4 regions of the Streptomyces sp. NPDC051105 genome follow, and region 2 is predicted to be linked to each of the others. Evidence: riboswitches for the same ligand, from Rfam matches in the RefSeq annotation. Region 2 holds a riboswitch; each other region holds the start of a gene.
What was found. A riboswitch is a leader RNA that binds a small molecule or an ion and turns the genes downstream of it on or off. The one in region 2 is predicted to bind S-adenosylmethionine.

Region 1 (4,619 bases), on a different contig from region 2:
GCCCAGGGCCAGCTGGGCGAAGTTGGTCCCGAAGAGCGAGAGGCTGACGGCCGTGGAGGAGGCGAAGTCGTGGTCCATGTGCCCGGAGTTGATCCCCGACTTGTAGCGGCTCGCGGCGATCAGCCCGAACGCCACCAGGAACAGCAGGCCGAGGCCCAGGGTGATCCAGGTCGAGCGCAGGGACCACAGCTTGGCCCACTCCGAGGACAGCACCCGCCGGCCGGTCACCCGGTAGGCGGGGCGGGCCGGAACGGTCCGCGGTTCCTCGACGGTCGCGGTAAGGGTGCTCATGCGGGCCTCCCGAGGCTCTCGATCCCGGTCGTGGAGCCGTGGTACTCCACGGCATCCCTGGTCAGGTCCATGAACGCCTCCTCGAGCGACACGGTCCGCGCACTCAGCTCGAACAGCGCGATCCCGTGCTCGGCCGCCTTCAGCCCGATCTCCCGGGCGGTCACCCCGGTCACCTGGAGTTCCTCGGAGCCGATCCGGCCGGTGATGTCGACGCCCGGTCCCGCCAGGACGTCCCGCAGCCGCGCCGGATCCTGCGTGGCCACCGTCACGGTGTCACCGCCCGCCTCGCGGATCAGATCCCCCACGGTGGTGTCGGCCAGCAGTCGCCCACGGCCCACGATGATCAGGTGGTCGGCCACCAGAGCCATCTCGCTCATCAGGTGCGAGGACACGAACACCGTCCGGCCCTCTTCGGCGAGGGCCTTGAGCAGGGTGCGGATCCAGAGCACGCCCTCCGGGTCCAGGCCGTTGACCGGCTCGTCCAGCATCACCGTCTGCGGATCGCCCAGCAGCGCCGCCGCGATGCCCAGCCGCTGACCCATCCCGAGGGAGAAGGCGCCGGCCCGCTTCTTCGCCACGCTGCCCAGCCCGGCCAGCTCGATGACCTCGTCGACCCGGCGGCGCGGAATGCCGTGGGTCAGCGCGAGGGCCCTGAGGTGGTGGTACGCCGAGCGGCCCGGGTGGATCGACTTCGCCTCCAGCAGGGCGCCGACCTCCTGGAGCGGTGCCTGGTGACGGGCGTAGGGGTGGCCGTTCACGGTGACGGTGCCGCTCGTCGGGGCGTCGAGGCCGACGATCATGCGCATGGTCGTGGACTTGCCGGCGCCGTTGGGCCCCAGGAAGCCGGTCACCGTACCCGGCTTCACGACGAAGTCCAGGCTGTCGACCGCCGTCTTCTCGCCGTACCTCTTGGTCAATTGCCGTGCGTCGATCATGCGCGTGTCTTTCTGTCGGCCTCCGGCGCCACTCGTTTCCGACGCCGCACGCCAACGCTAGGCGCCGGATCACCCCGATCCCGTGGTACCGGGAGGCTGACGTGGGCCGAGCGGGTGGTACCTCGGTACCACGCGACTACCTGGGTGCCTTCCGCGCCCGTCGCGCCACGGCCATCGCCCACGGCCGGCCGCACCGCCCGCCGCTGCCGCGCGGCCCGCCCGCGACGTACGACGCCCGCGCCCGCGTCACCGACACTGACGTCACCGGGCCGCGGCGGTGGGCGCCCCGGCCGGCGTGGGCGTCAGCGAGCCCAGATGGTTGAGTGCCGCCTTGCCGAGGCTGTATGCGGCCATGCTGGCGGTCGGTACGGAACGGATCCGGCGGTCACCCCGCCGCACTTCACCTCGAGACAGGCCCGCTCCGCCGGTGCGCCGTACCGCCGGATTCCCACGCCTGCCTCGCCGTTCAGCCCGGTCTCCACGCGCCCGGACTGTCTTGACGCCGTAAGAACAGCCGATCTACGGTGAGCGCGAGCCACGAGTTCCGGTGTCAAGCCCTGGCTGGCCGGACGGCAACCCTCGACGCAGTGGGGTGCCCCAGGTGACGGCTCGGCGGAACTCTTCTTTCTGCAAGTGCGCTCACATCGGCCGCGAGGCGGCCCGGAACCCGGGGGGACGGCATGGCGAGAGCCGTGATGCTGTGCTCCCGGCTCCATGTCGACCTGCTGCTGGTGTCCAGCTGTCTGTGTCAGGGCTGATCACGCCCTCCGTCGGCCGGCCGTGCTGCCGTCCGCCGGTGTAACCCCTCTCCCGCTTTCTCTCACACGACCTCGCATGCCATGGCACAGCCCCGTGCCATGGCTGCCTCACGCACCCCTGATGCGGAAGTAGAGACTCCTGATGGCACTTCACAGCGGCCCGGCGCCGAGCAGACCCCTGCGCTCCGGCCTCGGCGCGCTCTCCCTCGGCACCGCTTTCCTGGTCGCCCTGACGGGCTGCACCAGCAGCAAGGACGGCAGCACCGCGAGCTCCGCCGCGGCGATCACCGTCGGTACGACCGACCAGGTCACCAGCCTCGACCCGGCGGGCTCGTGGGACGCGGGCTCCGGCACGATCGAGAGCGAGGTCTAGGCGACCCTGCTCAGCCAGCAGAACGGCTCCGCGAAGGTCTCCCCGGACCTGGCCACCGGGATCAAGCTGACCGGGCCCAAGGAGTACACGGTCACGCTCCAGAAGGGCCTGAAGTTCGCCAACGGTCACGAACTCACCTCCTCGGACGTCAAGTTCAGCTTCGAGCGGGACCTGAAGATCGCCGACGAGAACGGCCCGTCGTCGCTGCTGTACAACCTCGCCTCGGTCGCCGCCCCGGACCCGGCCACGGTCGTCTTCACCCTCAAGTCGGCCGACGACACGCTGTTCCCGCAGGTGCTGTCCACGGCCGCCGGCTACGTCGTGGACGAGCAGGTGTTCCCCGCGGACAAGATCCTCGACGACAAGTCGATCGTCACGGCCGAGCCGTGGAACGGGCCGTACGGCATCAAGAGCTACGACAAGAACTCGCTGGTGTCCTTCACCGCCAACGCGGAGTACAAGGGCCGACTGGGGGCGCCGAAGACGAAGAACGTCCAGCTCAAGTACTACACGGACGCCGGCAACCTGAAGCTCGACGTCCAGCAGGGCACCATCGACGCCGTCTACCGCACCCTCACCACCGCCGACCTGGACGACCTCGGCAGGCAGAAGGGCGTCAAGGTCCACACCGGCTCCGGCAACGGCATCCGCTACATCGTCTTCGACCTCGCCACCCAGCCGTACGGCACCAGGACGAAGAACGCCGACGCGAAGAAGGCCCTCGCCGTCCGGCAGGCGGTCGCGGACTCCGTCGACCGGTCCCAACTCGCCCAGCAGGTCTACAAGAACACCTACCAGCCGCTCTACAGCTCCGTCCCGGACGGCCTGACCGGCGCCACCCCCTCCTTCAAGTCGCGCTATGGCGACAAGCAGGGCGGCCCCGACAAGGCCGCGGCGGCGGCCCGGCTGAAGGCCGCGAAGGTGACCACCCCGGTGACGCTCAACCTGCAGTACAACAGCGACCATTACGGCTCGTCGTCGGCCGACGAGTACGCGCTGGTCAAGACCCAGCTGGAAGCCACCGGGCTCTTCAAGGTGAACCTCCAGTCGACCGAGTGGACCCAGTACGGCAAGGACCGCGTCAAGCACCTCTACCCGCTCTACCAGCTCGGCTGGTACGCCGACTACCTCGACGCCGACAACTACCTCTCGCCCTTCTACTCGGCCAACAGCTGGGTCGCCAACGGCTACGACGACCCCGCCGTGCGCGCGCTGATCAAGAAGGAGGAGACCGAGACGGACGCCACGAAGCGGACCGGGCTCCTGAAGCAGACGCAGGACAGGGCCGCCGCCCAGGTGCCGCTGCTGCCGCTGCTCCAGGGCTCCACCGCCATCGTCACCCGCAGCGACGTCAGCGGTGTGCCGGCCGAGCTGGACGCGACGTACCAGTTCCGCTGGGCGGGGCTCTCGAAGAAGTGAGCACTCTGACGCAGGAGACCCCCGGCGCCGTCGCCACCCCGGCCGACGGCGCCGCCGGGTACGGGTTCGCCCGCTACCTGGTGGTCCGCTTCCTCCTCATCATCCCCACCGTACTGATCCTGGTCAGTCTGGTCTTCTTCCTGATGCGGCTGACCGGCGACCCGATCAGCGCCGCCTTCGGCGACCGCCTCACCCCGGACCAGCTCCAGGCCAAGCTCCACCAGGCGGGCTATGACCGGCCGTTGCTCACCCAGTACCTGGACTACCTGCGCTCGCTGGCCACCGGTGACTTCGGCCGCACGGTCACCGACAACGAGCCGGTGACGCACGTCCTGGGCACGTACGGAGCCGCGACCGCCGAACTCGCCTGCTACGCACTGCTGGTGGCCCTGCTGATAGGCGTCCCGCTGGGCATGGTGGCGGCCGCCCACCGCGACCGGGCACCGGACGCGGTCCTGCGGCTCTTCGCGATCCTGACCTACGCCACGCCCGTGTTCTTCGTGGGTCTGCTGCTGAAGCTGGTCTTCGCGATCTGGCTCGGCTGGCTGCCCGCGTCGGGCCGGGCGAGCACCGGCGTCCAGCTCTTCCTCCAGGACCAGACCAGCACGACGGGCGTGTACCTGATCGACGCCCTGCGCAGCGGCGACGGCACGGCGATCGCCGACGTGCTCGAGCACGCCGTGCTGCCCGGGCTGGCCCTGGGCCTGCTCGTGGCCGGCGTCCTGCTCCGGCTGGTGCGCACGAACCTGATCGGCACGCTCTCCGCCGAGTACGTCGAGGCCGCCCGCTCCCGAGGCGTGGCCCCGCTCCGCCTGGTCACCCGGCACGCCACCCGGCCCGCGC
Region 2 (4,619 bases):
CACGGTCGAAGGGCCCCCGTCCGACGTACGGACGGGGGCCCTTCGCCGTGTCCCGGGCTGGATAGGGTAAGCCGTGAAACCTTCATTTCGTGTACGACGAGCAGGAGCGGCCTTATGAGCGCTGTGACCCCCGCTGGAGGCGACACCGCGGCGGGCTGTTCCTGGCCCGAGGTACTGAACGCGTTGCTGTACGGCCAGGACCAGAGCGCCGACGCGACGGCCTGGGCGATGGACCAGATCATGCGCGGCCAGGCGACGGACGCGCAGATCGCCGGGTTCGTGGTGGCCCTCAGGGCCAAGGGGGAGACCGTCGAGGAGATCAACGGTCTCGTCCGCACGATGTACGAGCACGCCAACGTCATCGAGGTACCGGGCCGCACGGTCGACATCGTCGGCACCGGCGGTGACGGCGCCAAGACGGTGAACATCTCCACGATGTCGGCGCTGGTGGTGGCCGGCACCGGGGCGAAGGTCGTCAAGCACGGCAACCGGGCGGCGTCCTCCGCGTCCGGCGCCTCGGACGTGCTGGAGAAGCTCGGCGTCAACCTCGACCTGACCCCGCAGCGGGTCGCCGAGGTCGCCGAGGAGGCCGGCATCACCTTCTGCTTCGCCGTCAAGTTCCACCCGGCGCTGCGCCATGTGGGCGCGGCCCGCGGCCAGTTGGGCATCCGCACGGTGTTCAACATCCTCGGGCCGCTGACCAACCCCGCGCAGGTGCGGGCCCAGGCGGTCGGCGTCGCGGACCCGCGCATGGCACCGGTCGTCGCGGGCGTCTTCGCGGAGCGCGGCAACTCCTCCCTGGTCTTCCGCGGCGACGACGGCCTCGACGAGCTGACGACCACCGCCACGTCCCACGTCTGGATCGTCCGCGACGGCAAGGTCACCGAGGAGACCTTCGACCCCCGTGACGTCGGCATCGACCTGGTCCCCGTGGAGGCGCTGCGCGGCGGCGACCCGTCGTACAACGCGGAGGTCGCCCGCCGCCTCCTGGACGGTGAGCCGGGCCCGGTACGCGAGGCGGTCCTGCTGAACTCGGCGGCGGCCCTGGTGGCCCTGGACCCCGGCACGGGGACGCTGGCCGAACAGCTCCGGACGGGCATGGACAAGGCGGCGGAGTCCATCGACTCGGGCGCGGCCAAGCGGGCGCTGGAGCGCTGGGCGGCGGCGACGAACAGGTAGGGGCCGCGGTCGGCGGGCTGAGGCGCGGTACGGCACCTCGCCCACTGCCTCAAGGGCGTGGGGGGACCCCCAGCTGCGCCGTCGTGGCTGCTCGCCGTTGCGGCGGAGAGGAAGGTGGGCGGCGGTGCTCCCCCTTGCCGGCCTTCCGCCGCAACGGCGGGCGACCGCACACGGTCCTCCCGGCGGTGCCGGAGCGGCTTCGGACCCTGGCGGTGTTCCGTCATCCGGACAGGAGTTGCGCGTCGGCGATCACTTCACTTAGGTTTCTTTCCAGGTCATGAGTGACAGTCATGAGGCCCCGGCCGACTGTCCGGCAACCCTCCGTCCGTGGCGGGGTGCCCCGGGTGAAGACCAGGTCGTAGGCAGCGAGGTCTACGGCAAGCGCGGACCCCTCGTACGCCAGGGGTCCTGGTCGTCGAGGGAGCCTTCTGTGAGCAAGCGAATGCGATAGGGCGTCGAGCCCCGCCTCCGCGTACCCCTTTCACCTTTCCCGTGCCGTCGACGTACCGTCCGGCCCGGCGATTTCGCTTACCCCTCACAGGAGTTCGCCATGTCTGTCGCCACCGCTGCCGCCGCCCAGTCCGTTTGTGCCCGGCTGCCCGTTCTGGGCCGGGATGTCACCGTCCCGCTCGTCACCGGCGGCGAGGTCACCTACGCCGCCCTCGACTACGCGGCCAGCGCCCCCGCCCTCCAGCGGGTCTGGGACGACGTGGCGGCGTACGCCCCCTACTACGGGAGCGTCCACCGCGGCGCCGGCTACCTCTCCCAGCTGTCGACCGACCTCTTCGAGAACGCCCGGAAGACCGTCGCCGAGTTCCTCGACTGCCGCTCCGACGACCAGCTGATCTTCACCCGCTCCACCACCGACTCCCTCAACCTGCTCGCCGCCGCCGTCCCCGCCGACTGCCAGGTCTTCGTCTTCGAGACCGAGCACCACGCGAGCCTGCTCCCCTGGAAGGACGCCCGGGTCACCTACCTCAACGCGCCCCGCACCCCGCGGCAGGCCGTCGAGACCCTGGAACGCGCCCTCGCCGAGCGCGACCCCCACGGCCCGGCCCTGGTCTGCGTCACCGGCGCGTCCAACGTCACGGGCGAGCTGTGGCCGGTCCGCGAGCTGGCCGCCGCCGCGCACGCGCACGGCGCCCGGATCGTCCTGGACGCCGCCCAGCTGGCCCCGCACCATCCCGTGTCCGTCCGGGACCTGGACGTCGACTGGGTCGCCTTCTCCGGCCACAAGCTGTACGCCCCCTTCGGCTCCGGCGTCCTGGCCGGCCGCGCCGACTGGCTGCAGGCCGCCGAGCCCTACCTCGCGGGCGGCGGCGCGAGCCGCAAGGTCACCCGGCGGGAGGACGGGGGAGTGGCCGTGGAGTGGCACGAGAGCGCCGCGCGCCACGAGGCGGGCTCGCCCAACGTCATCGGCGCCTACTCCATCGCCTCCGCCTGCAAGGCACTCACCGAGGCCGGCTTCGACACGCTGGTCGCCCGCGAGCGGCACCTGATCGAGAAGGTGCGGGCGGGGCTGGCCGAGGTCCCCGAGGTCCGGGTCCTCTCCCTCTTCGGCGACGACGCCCCCCGCGTCGGCGTGATCAGCTTCGTGGTGGACGGCTGGAACAGCTCCCACTTCGCCGCCGCCCTCTCCGCCGAGTACGGCATCGGCGTCCGCGACGGCCTCTTCTGCGCCCACCCGCTGGTCAGGACCCTGCTGGGCTCCGACCCGCAGACCCAGGGCGAGTGCGGGGCGCCGGAGGCGGCACCGGGCGAGAAGTCCCTCAACGCCATCCGGGTGAGCTTCGGGGCGGGCACGCCGGACGAGCACGTGGAGCGCTTCGTCGACGCGGTGCGGGAACTGGTGACCGACGGCGCGAAGTGGTCGTACCGCACGGAGGACGGCCGCTGTGTCCCGGCGGTGAGCTGACCCACCCGCAGGGGTGCCGGCAGGACCACCCCCCGATCCGGTGTCCAGGCCCAGCGACGAGAAGCGTCGTGAACGCCAGGATTCATGTAGTCGGCAACGGGCCGACGGGGAATCCGACACAGGGAACCGGGGGGCACACCCATGAACGAAACCGTCGCGAGGCGCCTGACGGGCCTCGCCTCCCTCACCGCGGCGGCCGCCTTCATCGTCGAGGTACCGCTGTACTTCGTCTACTCCGGTCCGCCGCCGGACTCGAACGTCCTGGCCAGGCTGCTGGTCGGGATCGTCGGGCTGGCGTTCGTGGTCGTGTTCGTGACGGCCTTCCGTGAACTGGTCAAGCGGGTCGACCCGGCCAGTGAATGGATCGGCTCGATGGCCCAGGCGACCGGACTGGTGTACGCGACGATCACGCTGGTCTCCAGCGGACTGGAAGGCGGCGCGGTCATCGCCGCGGACCGTCCGATCGACCCGACCATCGCGGTCAGCGGCACCTACATCCTGTATGGGTCGATCAGCCGCCTGATGCTCGCCCTCTTCCTGGCCGCGGTGGGTCACGGGATCTCCCGTACCCGCCTGCTGCCACGCTGGACCGCCCGGTCCGCCTACGTCCTGGCAGGAGTCAACCTGGCCTTCGTGCCGTCCGTGTTCTTCGGCGACGACCCCGCGCACTTCTACGCGGCGAACGGCTGGGGCACCACCGCCCTGATGGGAGCGATCCTCAGCTACTGGCTGCTCGCCGTGGGCGTCTCGGCCTGCCGCAGTGCCGGACGCCGTGCGCCCGTCGGCTCACCGGCCCTGCGGCACTGACGCCGCCCGGCCTGGCCTGGACAGCCGAACCGCTCGGTTCAGCTGTCCAGGCCGATGGCGAAGGCCGCCTCCAGGTCGTGCTGGGAGTACGTGCGGAACGCGACGTGCGTGTCCGTGCCCTCCACGCCGGGGATCTTGCTGATGGAGCCGGGGATGACCTCGGCGAGGTCCTCGTGCTGCTTCACCCGGACCATGGCGATCAGGTCGTAGGTACCGGTGACGGAGAAGACCTCGCTGACGCTGTCCAGCGCGGCGATCTGTTCCGCGATCTCGGGGATCCGGTCCACGCTGGTCTTGATGAGGACGATCGCGGTGATCACGGCTGGTTCTCTCCCTCGGGTGCCGGAGCTGGGGCGGCCTTCACTTTAGTCCCACGGCCGTACCGCACCCACGCGTAGCCGAGGCCGAGTCCGAAGCCGACCAGGTGGGCGAGGTAGGCCACGCCGGGGCCGGAGGGGGCCTGGTCCAGGGCGAGCCACTGCAGGGCGGCCCAGAAGGGCAGCACCACCCAGGCCGGCAACCGGAGCGGAAGGAAGAAGAGGAACGGCAGAAGACTGGTCACGCGGGCGCTGGGGAACAGGTACAGGAACGCTCCGAGGACTGCCGAGATCGCCCCGGACGCCCCCACCAGCGACTGCTGGGACGTGGCGTTGGCGGCCGCGTAGCCGAGCAGTGCGAGGTAGCCGCAGCCGATGTAGAAGAGCGTGAACTCCACGCG
Region 3 (4,619 bases), on a different contig from region 2:
CCTCCGCCACCAGTAGCTTGCGCTTCGCGGTGTCCGTGGTCGCGGCCTGCGCGGACAGCGCCGTGTCCAGCGAACTGGCGGGAAGATGGTAGAAGTTGGCCAGCTGGGTGGAGAAGGAGCTGCGCAGGATGTCCGGGTCGGCGCGGGTCGTGTTCCCCCACACCACGTCGAAGTCACCCGACTGGAGCGTCGTGGCGAACTGTGTGACCGGGAGCTGCTTGAGCACCACGTCGATCCCGACGGCCTTCAGCTGCTGCTGGACCAGCTCCAGCGCGGGCTGGTTGGTCGCCGCGTTGGGGAACCAGCTGATGGTCAGGCTCAGCTTCTTGCCGCCCTTGGTGCGGACTCCGTCGCCACCTGCCTTCCAACCAGCCTCGTCCAGCAGGGACTTGGCCTTGGCCGCGTCGAAGGCGAGGTCGGTGGAGAGGTCGGTGTAGTCGGGCGTGGTGTGCGCCAGGATGCTGGTCGCCGGCTGGGTGCCGGTGGGGAAGACGGTGTCGGCGATCTGCTTCCGGTCGACGGCGGCCAGGATCGCCTGGCGCACCTTCGCGTCCTTCAGCAGGGGCCGCGAGTTGTTCAGTCCCAGACCGAACACCACGCCGGGGTTGGCCCGGCTCCGGAGGGCGACCTGGCCGCCCTTGAGCGCCGCCTCGTTGGCCCTGCCGACGCTGCTGATCACGTCCACCTGCCCGGACTGGAGGCTGCCGGCCCGCACCCCCGCCTCGGGCACGACCTTGAACACCAGCTTGTCCAGGTAGGCCTCGCCCTTCTTCGACCACAGCGAGGAACCCCAGTCGTACCCGGTGCGCCTGGCCAGGGTGACCGACTGGTTCTGCACATACTGCTTCAGCACGAAAGGCCCGGAGCCGACCACACCGTCACTGCACTTCTGCTGCGGGGTCTTCTTGACGCTCGCCGATGACTCGATGGCCAGCGAGTGGGTCGAAGTAGCCTGCAGGAACTGGGCGTTGGGCTGCTTGAAGGCCACCTTGACGGTGAGCGGGTCCACCGCGGTGGTGCTCTTGACGCCGCTCAGATAGCCCTCGGCGAGGGTGCCCAGGGCGCCGAGGTTCGGTACCGCGTCGAAGTTGTCCTTGACCACCTGCGCGGTCAGCTTCGACCCGTCGCTGAAGGTGACCCCCGGGCGCAGGTGGAACGTGAACGTCGTCGCGTCGGCGCTGATGTCCCAGCTCTTGGCGAGCCACGGCACGATCTTGCCGGTCTTCGGGTCCTGGTCGGTCAGGGAGTCCACGATCTGCCGCACCGAGTAGATGGTGTCGTTGCTCGCGACCTGCTGCGGATCCACGCAGCCGGCGTCGGATCCCACCGCGAAGGTCAGGGTGCCGCCGGACTTCGCCGGGCCGCTTCCGCCGCCGGAGCCGTCGTCGCCCGAACCGCACGCGGTCAGCAGGACGCTGGTGGTCAGGAGCGCGGCCAGGGGCGCCCATCGGGAGGGTCTGAAATCCGGGAGTGCAGTCACGGAGGGAGTTCTCCTACTCGTGTCACCCGGCACGGGGTGCCGGGCTACGGGGCAGCGAGGCACGGCCGTGCGGCGGCGTGCGGCCCCGGCCGGATCGGAACCGGCCGGGGAGGCGCTGTGCAGACAAGGGGGATGGGAAACGAACGACACCGAGAACCGGTGGCGAGGGAAAGGACGGCGCGAAGGAGCCGTGGCCGGTGACGGAGGTCAGCCGACGACAGGCGGGCCGGTCAGAACCGACAGAGGCAGCTGGTCGAACGCTTCAGATCGATGTGGCGCCGGCGCGAGAGCCGGGAGTACGCCGTGGCGTCGGCGGGGGAGGCGGCGTGGTCATCGCTGTGTCGCATGCCGGTCCCTCCCCTCGTCTCCGGCCCCGGTCACGGCGCCACGCGCTTGCGGGAGTCATCGGTGATCCCGCCGGGCTTTCACCTGGAGCACCCCACCGCGTGGGAGGGTTGCCGGTCAGCGAGCCAGGGCCTGACGCTGACACTCAATGCCGTTGGCGATCGTACGGATCGGTTTTGTCGTACGTCAATGCCGCAACCGGACGCCCAGTTCGGGAAGACGCGACCGTCTCAGGTGCCGGGACGCCTGGTGGACGCACCTTGTGTCTCGGTGTGGGAGCGTGCCAGTGGCAACGTCGAGGAGTACCTGCGGGTCTTCGGCAGCCCCGAGCAGCTCGCGGCCTGGCGGGAGAACCGCCCCTACGTCGCCGAAGTCACCGCCTGAGCAAGCCGAAGGAGAGCCGGCCATGACCACATTCCCCACCGCACGGGCCGTGCGGACCACCCCCGAGGGACTCCTGTGGGAGCCGAGCGAACGCTGGGTGCGGGGCCGTAAGGGTGATGTCACGGTCGTCGACAGCCGCCATCCCGTCCTCGTCTGGGAGCCCGGTGTGCCCGTACCGCTGTACGCGTTCCCGCGCACGGAGGTACGCGAGGAACTCCTCCGCCCCGCGAAGAACCCGCAGACCGGTACGCACACCGGGTCGCGGATCTTCTACGACGTCGAGATCGACGGTGAGCTGCTGGAGAACGCCGCCTGGACCTTCCCGGCCGCCGACCTGGCCGATCACATCGCCTTCGAGTGGTTCCGGCGCGTCGGGCGGGGCCTGGACCACTGGTACGAGGAGGAGGAAGAGATCTTCATCCACCCCCGTGACCCGCACAAGCGGGTGGACGCCATCCCCAGCAGCCGTCACCTCGTGGTCGAGATCGACGGCACGGTCGTCGCGGACACCCGCCGACCGGTCCTGCTCTTCGAGACCGGCCTGCCCACCCGCTACTACGTCCCGCGCGAGGACGTCCGCCTCGACCTGCTCGAAGCCACCGACCATCACACCGGCTGCCCCTACAAGGGCACCGCCGAGTACTGGTCGTGGCGCGGTGAGGCCGACGTGCCGCCCAACGTCGTCTGGAGCTACCCGGACCCGCTGCCCGCGGTCGGCGCCGTCCAGGGGCTCCTCGCCTTCTACAACGAGGCGGTCGACATCACCCTCGACGGGGAACGGGTGGCGCGCCCCGTCACCCACTTCACCCAGGCGCTCTCGGAGCAAGCACGCACATGACGGGAATCCGTCTCGACGGACCGCGCCGGTCCATGGTCGGCCACCACGCGATGGGCCGGTGGCGTCACCGGACAGCCAGGCCCTTCGCCGCCCCCCGGACCACGGGATCCCGCCGGCCGGCACCCGCGGACAGCCCCCGCCGCCGACCGCGGACGACGGTGACGGCGACGGGGGCCGGGAGAGCGCGTTCCGTCAGGGGCGTCCGCCGCGTTCCAGCGGGATCTTCTCGCCCGTCTCGATCCCGACCGGCAGGCGGTTCTCGGTGGGCGGCAGCGGGCAGGTGGCCAGGTCCGTGTAGGCGCAGGGCAGGTTGGCGGCGCGGTTGAAGTCGATCGTCACCCTGCCGTCGGCGTCGGGGGCGGGGATCTGGAGGGAGCGGTTCGCCGCGTACGTGGTCACACCGGAGGTCTTGTCGGTGAACAGCACCATCAGGGCTCCGGGCGTCGGGCCGTCGAACGCGGTGAGCCGGTGCGCAGTGCCCTCCAGCTCGAACTCGACCTGGCCGGGGGAGTCGTAGACATGCTCAAGACCCTCGACGGCGGCACCGACGGTCACCGGGCGCGGGCTGTCGAAGGGCAGGAAGCGGCCGGAGAGCACCCAGCGGGCGTCGGGCTCGTACGCAGGCGTCCCGGTGAACTCCGTACGCAGCGCGTTGCCGGGGTGGCGGGGGCGCACGATGTCGTGTCCGCCGCGCTTGGCGACCTCGATCACCGCGTCGCCCCAGCTGACGTACACACTGGCGCGTTCGGCGAGGACGCCGAAGTCGTGGCGGCCGCGCACGACCTGCTCGTCGATGACCAGCTCCTCGCCCTCGTCCAACTCGACGACCACGCCGTCGGTGGTGCTCGACCAGGCACCGGGCGCGTCCTCGAACCGGGTGGGCTCGTCGCTCAGCCAATGGAGGCCGGTGATCGCGAGGAACCCGTGCGGGCCTGCCAGCACCGCCTCCTTCTGCCGGTGCCACTCCTCCCACTCCTGTACGAAGCTCACCCGGTCGACGTCCTGGACGGTCATGTCGGCTCCCTCCCGCTGCGTGTCCTGTCCTTCGTGCAACGGCCACGCCTGCGCAGATCATCCCGCCAGGGTGGAGACGTTCCACGTTTCCGTAATGTGAGAGCTGGTCGGAAATCATTGACCGACGCGGTGGGTGTCTGCTCAACTCACGTCCCATGACCCCGCGTGTGGATTTGACCCGGAGGCGCCACATCGACCTGGCGCATGTCTCCAGCGCGTTCTGTTGTAGTTGATCCGGAAGGCGTGTCGCTGATCCGCTGTCGGCTGCCCGCTGCCCGCTGCCCGCTGCCCGCTGCCCGCTGATCGGCTGATCGGCTGATCCGCTGAGCGGCTCCCGGCAGTGGCCGGAGTGCGCCCTGGGCGTACTTCCGGAAGGGGCGGTGCGAAGCCTCCGCCTCAGCGGTGTCCACCGCGCGACTGCTTCTCCCCCCTGGCTCCCCGGCTCCCCAGTGCCCCGGCTTCCTCGGGCCGCGGTGCGCATGGTGCTCCCCGAGATCAGTGAGGGGATGTGCCGTCGGCTGCTGTCGCCACATCTCCACCGCACAGCTTGACCTTCGT
Region 4 (4,619 bases), on a different contig from region 2:
CGATCTGGGTGTCGGCGGCGGAGATGGAGGCCGTGGAGGCGATCTGCTCCTTGGTCTCGACGTCCTTCGCCTGCTCGAGGAGGGCACCGGAGACGGCCTCGACGGCCTTCTCGATACCGCGCTTCAGGGCCATCGGGTTGGCGCCGGCGGCGACGTTGCGCAGGCCTTCCTTGACCAGGGCCTGGGCGAGCACGGTCGCGGTGGTCGTACCGTCACCGGCGACGTCGTCCGTCTTCTTGGCGACTTCCTTGACCAGCTCGGCGCCGATCTTCTCGTACGGGTCCTCCAGCTCGATCTCCTTGGCGATGGACACACCATCGTTGGTGATCGTGGGGGCGCCCCACTTCTTCTCGAGGACGACGTTGCGGCCCTTGGGGCCGAGGGTGACCTTGACGGCGTCGGCGAGCTGGTTCATACCGCGCTCAAGGCCGCGCCGCGCCTCCTCGTCGAACGCGATGATCTTGGCCATGTGAAGTGGTCCCTCCAGGACTGGGGGTGAGTCTTCTGGACCGCGCCCGCGCCCGCGACGGACGGCTCGCCGACCCGTGGGTTCCTTGCCCCACCCGGTCTGCGGGCCTCACCGACCCGGTCCATCTTTGTCACTCTCACCTTCAGAGTGCTAACGCCAATGATTAGCACTCGCCCATGCCGAGTGCAAGCGCCTCCGGGAGACTGGGCCGCGCCAGGGCCGCGCGCGGGGCGGCGCACCGGGCCGCGCGCGGGGCGGCGCACCGGGCCGCACCCACGGGGTGCGCCGGCCCGCTCATCCCGGGCATGCCAAAGGGCTCGTAACCCATGACTCCCCATGGGATACGAGCCCTCCGACAATGAAAGAAGAACGACGCTGTCAGTCGGCGCGTGCTTCAGCTGGTCGCGAGCCGGACCATGTCCGCCTGCGGCCCCTTCTGGCCCTGCGAGATCTCGAAATCGACCCGCTGACCTTCCTCCAGGGTGCGGTAGCCGTCCATCTGAATCGCACTGTAGTGGACGAAAACATCCGCACCACCGTCGACCGCGATGAAGCCGTACCCCTTCTCCGCGTTGAACCACTTGACGGTGCCCTGAGCCATGCCTAACTCCCCTATTACTGGCCCTTGCACAGATCCACACTTCGCGGATCCGGGTCAGACCTCACCCCCCACAGGTTTGGGGGCGTGCGCCGGAACGCGTCGACCGCGGCTGAATGTATCTGTCCAACTGCCGTCTGCAACAGGTCAATCGGACGAGAATTCTGGACGGGAAGGGTCCGGAATGTAGCAAGAATTCGGCCGAATTCAGGGCAAGTCGGGCCCCATAAAAGCCGCAAAAGCCGCATATAACCCACACACTTTGGCTACTTCTTGTCGGGTCAGCGGTATCGAATACGGGGCTTCCGACCTGGAGATCGGGGCCGCATTCCCCAACTGTACCGCGCTCAACCACACAGAATTGCCCCCTCCGCTTCTCTCACGGAAGGGGCAATCCAATGAACAGTGAGTGATCGGCGTTACCGAAGGTAATGTTCGGTCATTCGATCAGCCTGTCAGCAGGTCAGCCGCCGGCCACGGCCGGGATGATGGAGACGCCGGCGCCGTCCGGGGTGGCCGTCTCCAGTCCCTGCTCGAACCGCACGTCGTCGTCATTGACGTACACATTCACGAACCGGCGCAGTTTGCCCTCGTCGTCGAGAACGCGGGCGGCGATCCCGGTGTGGTTCTTCTCCAGGTCGGAGATGACCTCGCCGAGGGTGCCGCCTTCGGCGCTGACTTCGGCCTGACCACCGGTGTAGGTGCGCAGGATGGTGGGGATGCGAACGGTGACGCTCACGTTTGAACCTCCGATCGGGGCAACGCCCTGGTTTCTTACAGCTGACTCAGGCGAGCCCGGCCTCGCGGAAAGACTCGAGATTCGGGCGAATGGTCGCCGTGAGCCCGGTGCCCGCCACGGCGTCCAGCGTCTTCAGTCCGTCACCCGTGTTGAGTACGACGATCGACTTCGCCGGATCGATCAGCCCACTCTCGATGAGCTTCCTGGTGACTCCGACCGTCACCCCGCCCGCGGTCTCCGCGAAGATTCCCTCGGTCCGCGCGAGCAGCTTGATCGCGTCGACCACCTGCTCGTCGGTGACGTCCTCCACCGCACCGCCGGTACGGCGCGCGATGTCCAGGACGTACGGCCCGTCGGCCGGGTTGCCGATGGCCAGCGACTTGGCGATGGTGTTCGGCTTCTGCGGTCGCACCACGTCGTGGCCCGCCTTGTAGGCCACCGACACCGGCGAGCATCCCTCGGCCTGCGCGCCGAAGATCTTGTACGGCTTGTCCTCGACGAGCCCGAGCTTGATCAGCTCCTGCAGCCCCTTGTCGATCTTCGTGAGCTGCGAGCCGGAGGCGATCGGGACGACCAGCTGGTCGGGGATCCGCCAGCCGAGCTGCTCGCAGATCTCGTACGCCAGGGTCTTGGAGCCCTCCGCGTAGTACGGCCGCAGGTTGACGTTGACGAAGCCCCAGCCCTCGCCGGCCGAGTCACCGATCAGCTCGGAGCAGAAACGGTTCACGTCGTCGTAGTTGCCCTCGATGCCGACGAGCTCGCCACCGTAGATCGCGGCCATGACGATCTTGCCCTGCTCCAGGTCGTGCGGGATGAACACGCAGGAGCGGAAGCCGGCCCGGGCGGCGGCGGCGCCGACCGCGCCGGCGAGGTTGCCGGTCGAGGAGCAGGAGAGCGTGGTGTAGCCGAAGGCGCGCGCGGCCTCGACGGCCTGGGCGACGACCCGGTCCTTGAAGGAGTGCGTCGGGTTGCCGGAATCGTCCTTGACGTACAGGCCGCCGGTGACGCCCAGCTCCTTCGCCAGGTTGTCGGCCTGGACGAGCTTGGTCCAGCCCGGGTTGATGTTCGGCTTGGTCGCCACGTCCGCGGGGACGGGCAGCAGCGGCGCGTAGCGCCAGATGTTCGCGGGACCCGCTTCGATCCGCTTCCGCAGCTCCTCGGTGTCGTAGGCCGAGAAGTCGTACGCGATTTCGAGCGGGCCGAAACACTCCTCGCAGGCGAACACCGGGCCGAGCGGCACGCGGTGGCCGCACTCGCGGCAGCTCAGGGCAGTGGCGGGACCGAGGTCGACGGTCGTGGAGTCGGTGGTGGTCGCAGCAGTCTGCACAGCCATGTGAGGCGAGGCCCTTTCTCCTCATCTTCCTCACGACGCATCTCGCCGTGAGACGGATTTGGCACCTTCCCTAGCCGGGAGCCTCGCGAGTGATCGACAGTGATCAGCGATCCACGAGTAACCGACTGGAGGGTTGCCGGGGCTTCATCGGGCCGTATCCCTCTGCCCCTCTGGATGAGCGGTATGCGGTTGTCAACGGCCGGTGACCCCAGGACATGCGATGGTCATCGGCGTTGTTCAAGACTGTAACCGAAGGCCAGGACAGTTGAGAGAGTCGTCCGAACCGCGAGATGGATCACACCTCGCAGTGTGACCGTGACAGTGAGGAGCCGCTGACTGTGCTGGAAGAAGTCGAGTGCTGGCTGGCCACCCGCTCCTGGTCCATGAACGATCGCCCGTTGCACCGCATACTCGCCGCCAAGCAGCGCACCGGGCAGTCCGTCTCCGTCGTGCTGCCCGCGCTCAACGAGGAGGCGACCGTCGGCGACATCGTCGCGATCATCCGTCACGACCTCATGCGGCAGGTGCCGCTCGTCGACGAGATCGTGGTCGTCGACTCCGGTTCCACCGACCGTACGGCGGCGGTGGCCGCGGCGGCCGGCGCCCGGGTCGTGCACCGCGACACGATCCTGCCGCGCATCCCCGCCGTCCCCGGCAAGGGCGAAGTGCTCTGGCGCTCCCTCCTCGTCACCACCGGCGACATCGTCTGCTTCGTCGACGCCGACCTGAGGGAGTTCTCCTCCGACTTCGTCACCGGGATCGTCGGCCCGCTGCTGACCGACCCGGACGTGGACCTCGTCAAGGCGATGTACGACCGCCCGCTCGCCGGCTCGGCCGGACAGGGCGGCCGGGTCACCGAACTGATGGCCCGCCCGCTGCTGAACATGCACTGGCCGCAGCTGGCCGGGTTCGTCCAGCCGCTCGGCGGCGAGTACGCGGCCCGCCGCTCGCTCCTCGAACAGCTCCCCTTCCCGGTCGGCTACGGCGTGGAGCTGGGCATGCTGGTCGACGCCCTGCACCTGGTCGGCCTGGACGCCCTCGCCCAGGTCGACGTGGGGGTCCGCAAACACCGCCACCAGGACGGCCAGGCCCTCGGCCGGATGTCCGCCGCGATCTACCGCACCGCGCAGCTTCGGCTGGCCCGCGGGCATCTGATCCGGCCCGCCCTGACCCAGTTCGAACGGGGCGAGGACGGCTTCGAGCCGCGCACCTACTCCGTGGACACCGAGGAACGGCCACCGATGGCGGAGATCGCCGAGTACGCCGAGCGCCGGGTGGCGTGACTTCGTCGTACGGCGGTATACGGCGGCGCGTCGGGCGGAGCCGTACGTTTGAGCGTTTCCGGGCCGGGCTAGGTTGTGGCGTATGGCTTCCACCGGCAGTGCTGAGGTGCTGGTCGCGTCCAATCGCGGCCCGGTTTCGTATGAAGTGGGCGAAGGCGGTGCGCTGCACGCCAAACGGGGCGGCGGCGGCCTGGTCT

Region 1: linked by a shared signal. The riboswitch ahead of AB0N16_RS35965 (hypothetical protein) and the one ahead of AB0N16_RS10945 (aminotransferase class V-fold PLP-dependent enzyme) in region 2 are both predicted to bind S-adenosylmethionine.
Region 3: linked by a shared signal. The riboswitch ahead of AB0N16_RS36065 (putative leader peptide) and the one ahead of AB0N16_RS10945 (aminotransferase class V-fold PLP-dependent enzyme) in region 2 are both predicted to bind S-adenosylmethionine.
Region 4: linked by a shared signal. The riboswitch ahead of thrC (threonine synthase) and the one ahead of AB0N16_RS10945 (aminotransferase class V-fold PLP-dependent enzyme) in region 2 are both predicted to bind S-adenosylmethionine.

The regions. Positions count from the first base shown of each region.
Region 1 covers NZ_JBFBBR010000020.1:51,315-55,933, forward strand. The annotation lists gene AB0N16_RS35955 (ABC transporter permease) at 1-291, opposite strand, end outside; gene AB0N16_RS35960 (ATP-binding cassette domain-containing protein) at 288-1,226, opposite strand; SAM riboswitch class IV at 1,760-1,868, shown strand; gene AB0N16_RS35965 (hypothetical protein) at 2,127-2,357, shown strand; gene AB0N16_RS35970 (ABC transporter substrate-binding protein) at 2,424-3,776, shown strand; gene AB0N16_RS35975 (ABC transporter permease) at 3,773-4,619, shown strand, end outside.
Region 2 covers NZ_JBFBBR010000004.1:26,977-31,595, reverse strand. The annotation lists gene trpD (anthranilate phosphoribosyltransferase) at 115-1,179, shown strand; SAM riboswitch class IV at 1,453-1,569, shown strand; gene AB0N16_RS10945 (aminotransferase class V-fold PLP-dependent enzyme) at 1,730-3,094, shown strand; gene AB0N16_RS10940 (hypothetical protein) at 3,236-3,901, shown strand; gene AB0N16_RS10935 (Lrp/AsnC ligand binding domain-containing protein) at 3,940-4,221, opposite strand; gene AB0N16_RS10930 (rhomboid family intramembrane serine protease) at 4,218-4,619, opposite strand, start outside.
Region 3 covers NZ_JBFBBR010000020.1:72,651-77,269, reverse strand. The annotation lists gene AB0N16_RS36070 (ABC transporter substrate-binding protein) at 1-1,480, opposite strand, end outside; gene AB0N16_RS36065 (putative leader peptide) at 1,711-1,827, opposite strand; SAM riboswitch class IV at 1,865-1,978, opposite strand; gene AB0N16_RS36060 (hypothetical protein) at 2,015-2,209, shown strand; gene AB0N16_RS36055 (DUF427 domain-containing protein) at 2,232-3,047, shown strand; gene AB0N16_RS36050 (DUF1684 domain-containing protein) at 3,240-4,061, opposite strand.
Region 4 covers NZ_JBFBBR010000009.1:184,745-189,363, reverse strand. The annotation lists gene groL (chaperonin GroEL) at 1-469, opposite strand, end outside; gene AB0N16_RS23370 (cold-shock protein) at 864-1,070, opposite strand; gene AB0N16_RS23365 (MoaD/ThiS family protein) at 1,531-1,806, opposite strand; gene thrC (threonine synthase) at 1,853-3,139, opposite strand; SAM riboswitch class I at 3,158-3,320, opposite strand; gene AB0N16_RS23355 (glucosyl-3-phosphoglycerate synthase) at 3,478-4,422, shown strand; gene AB0N16_RS23350 (trehalose-6-phosphate synthase) at 4,505-4,619, shown strand, end outside.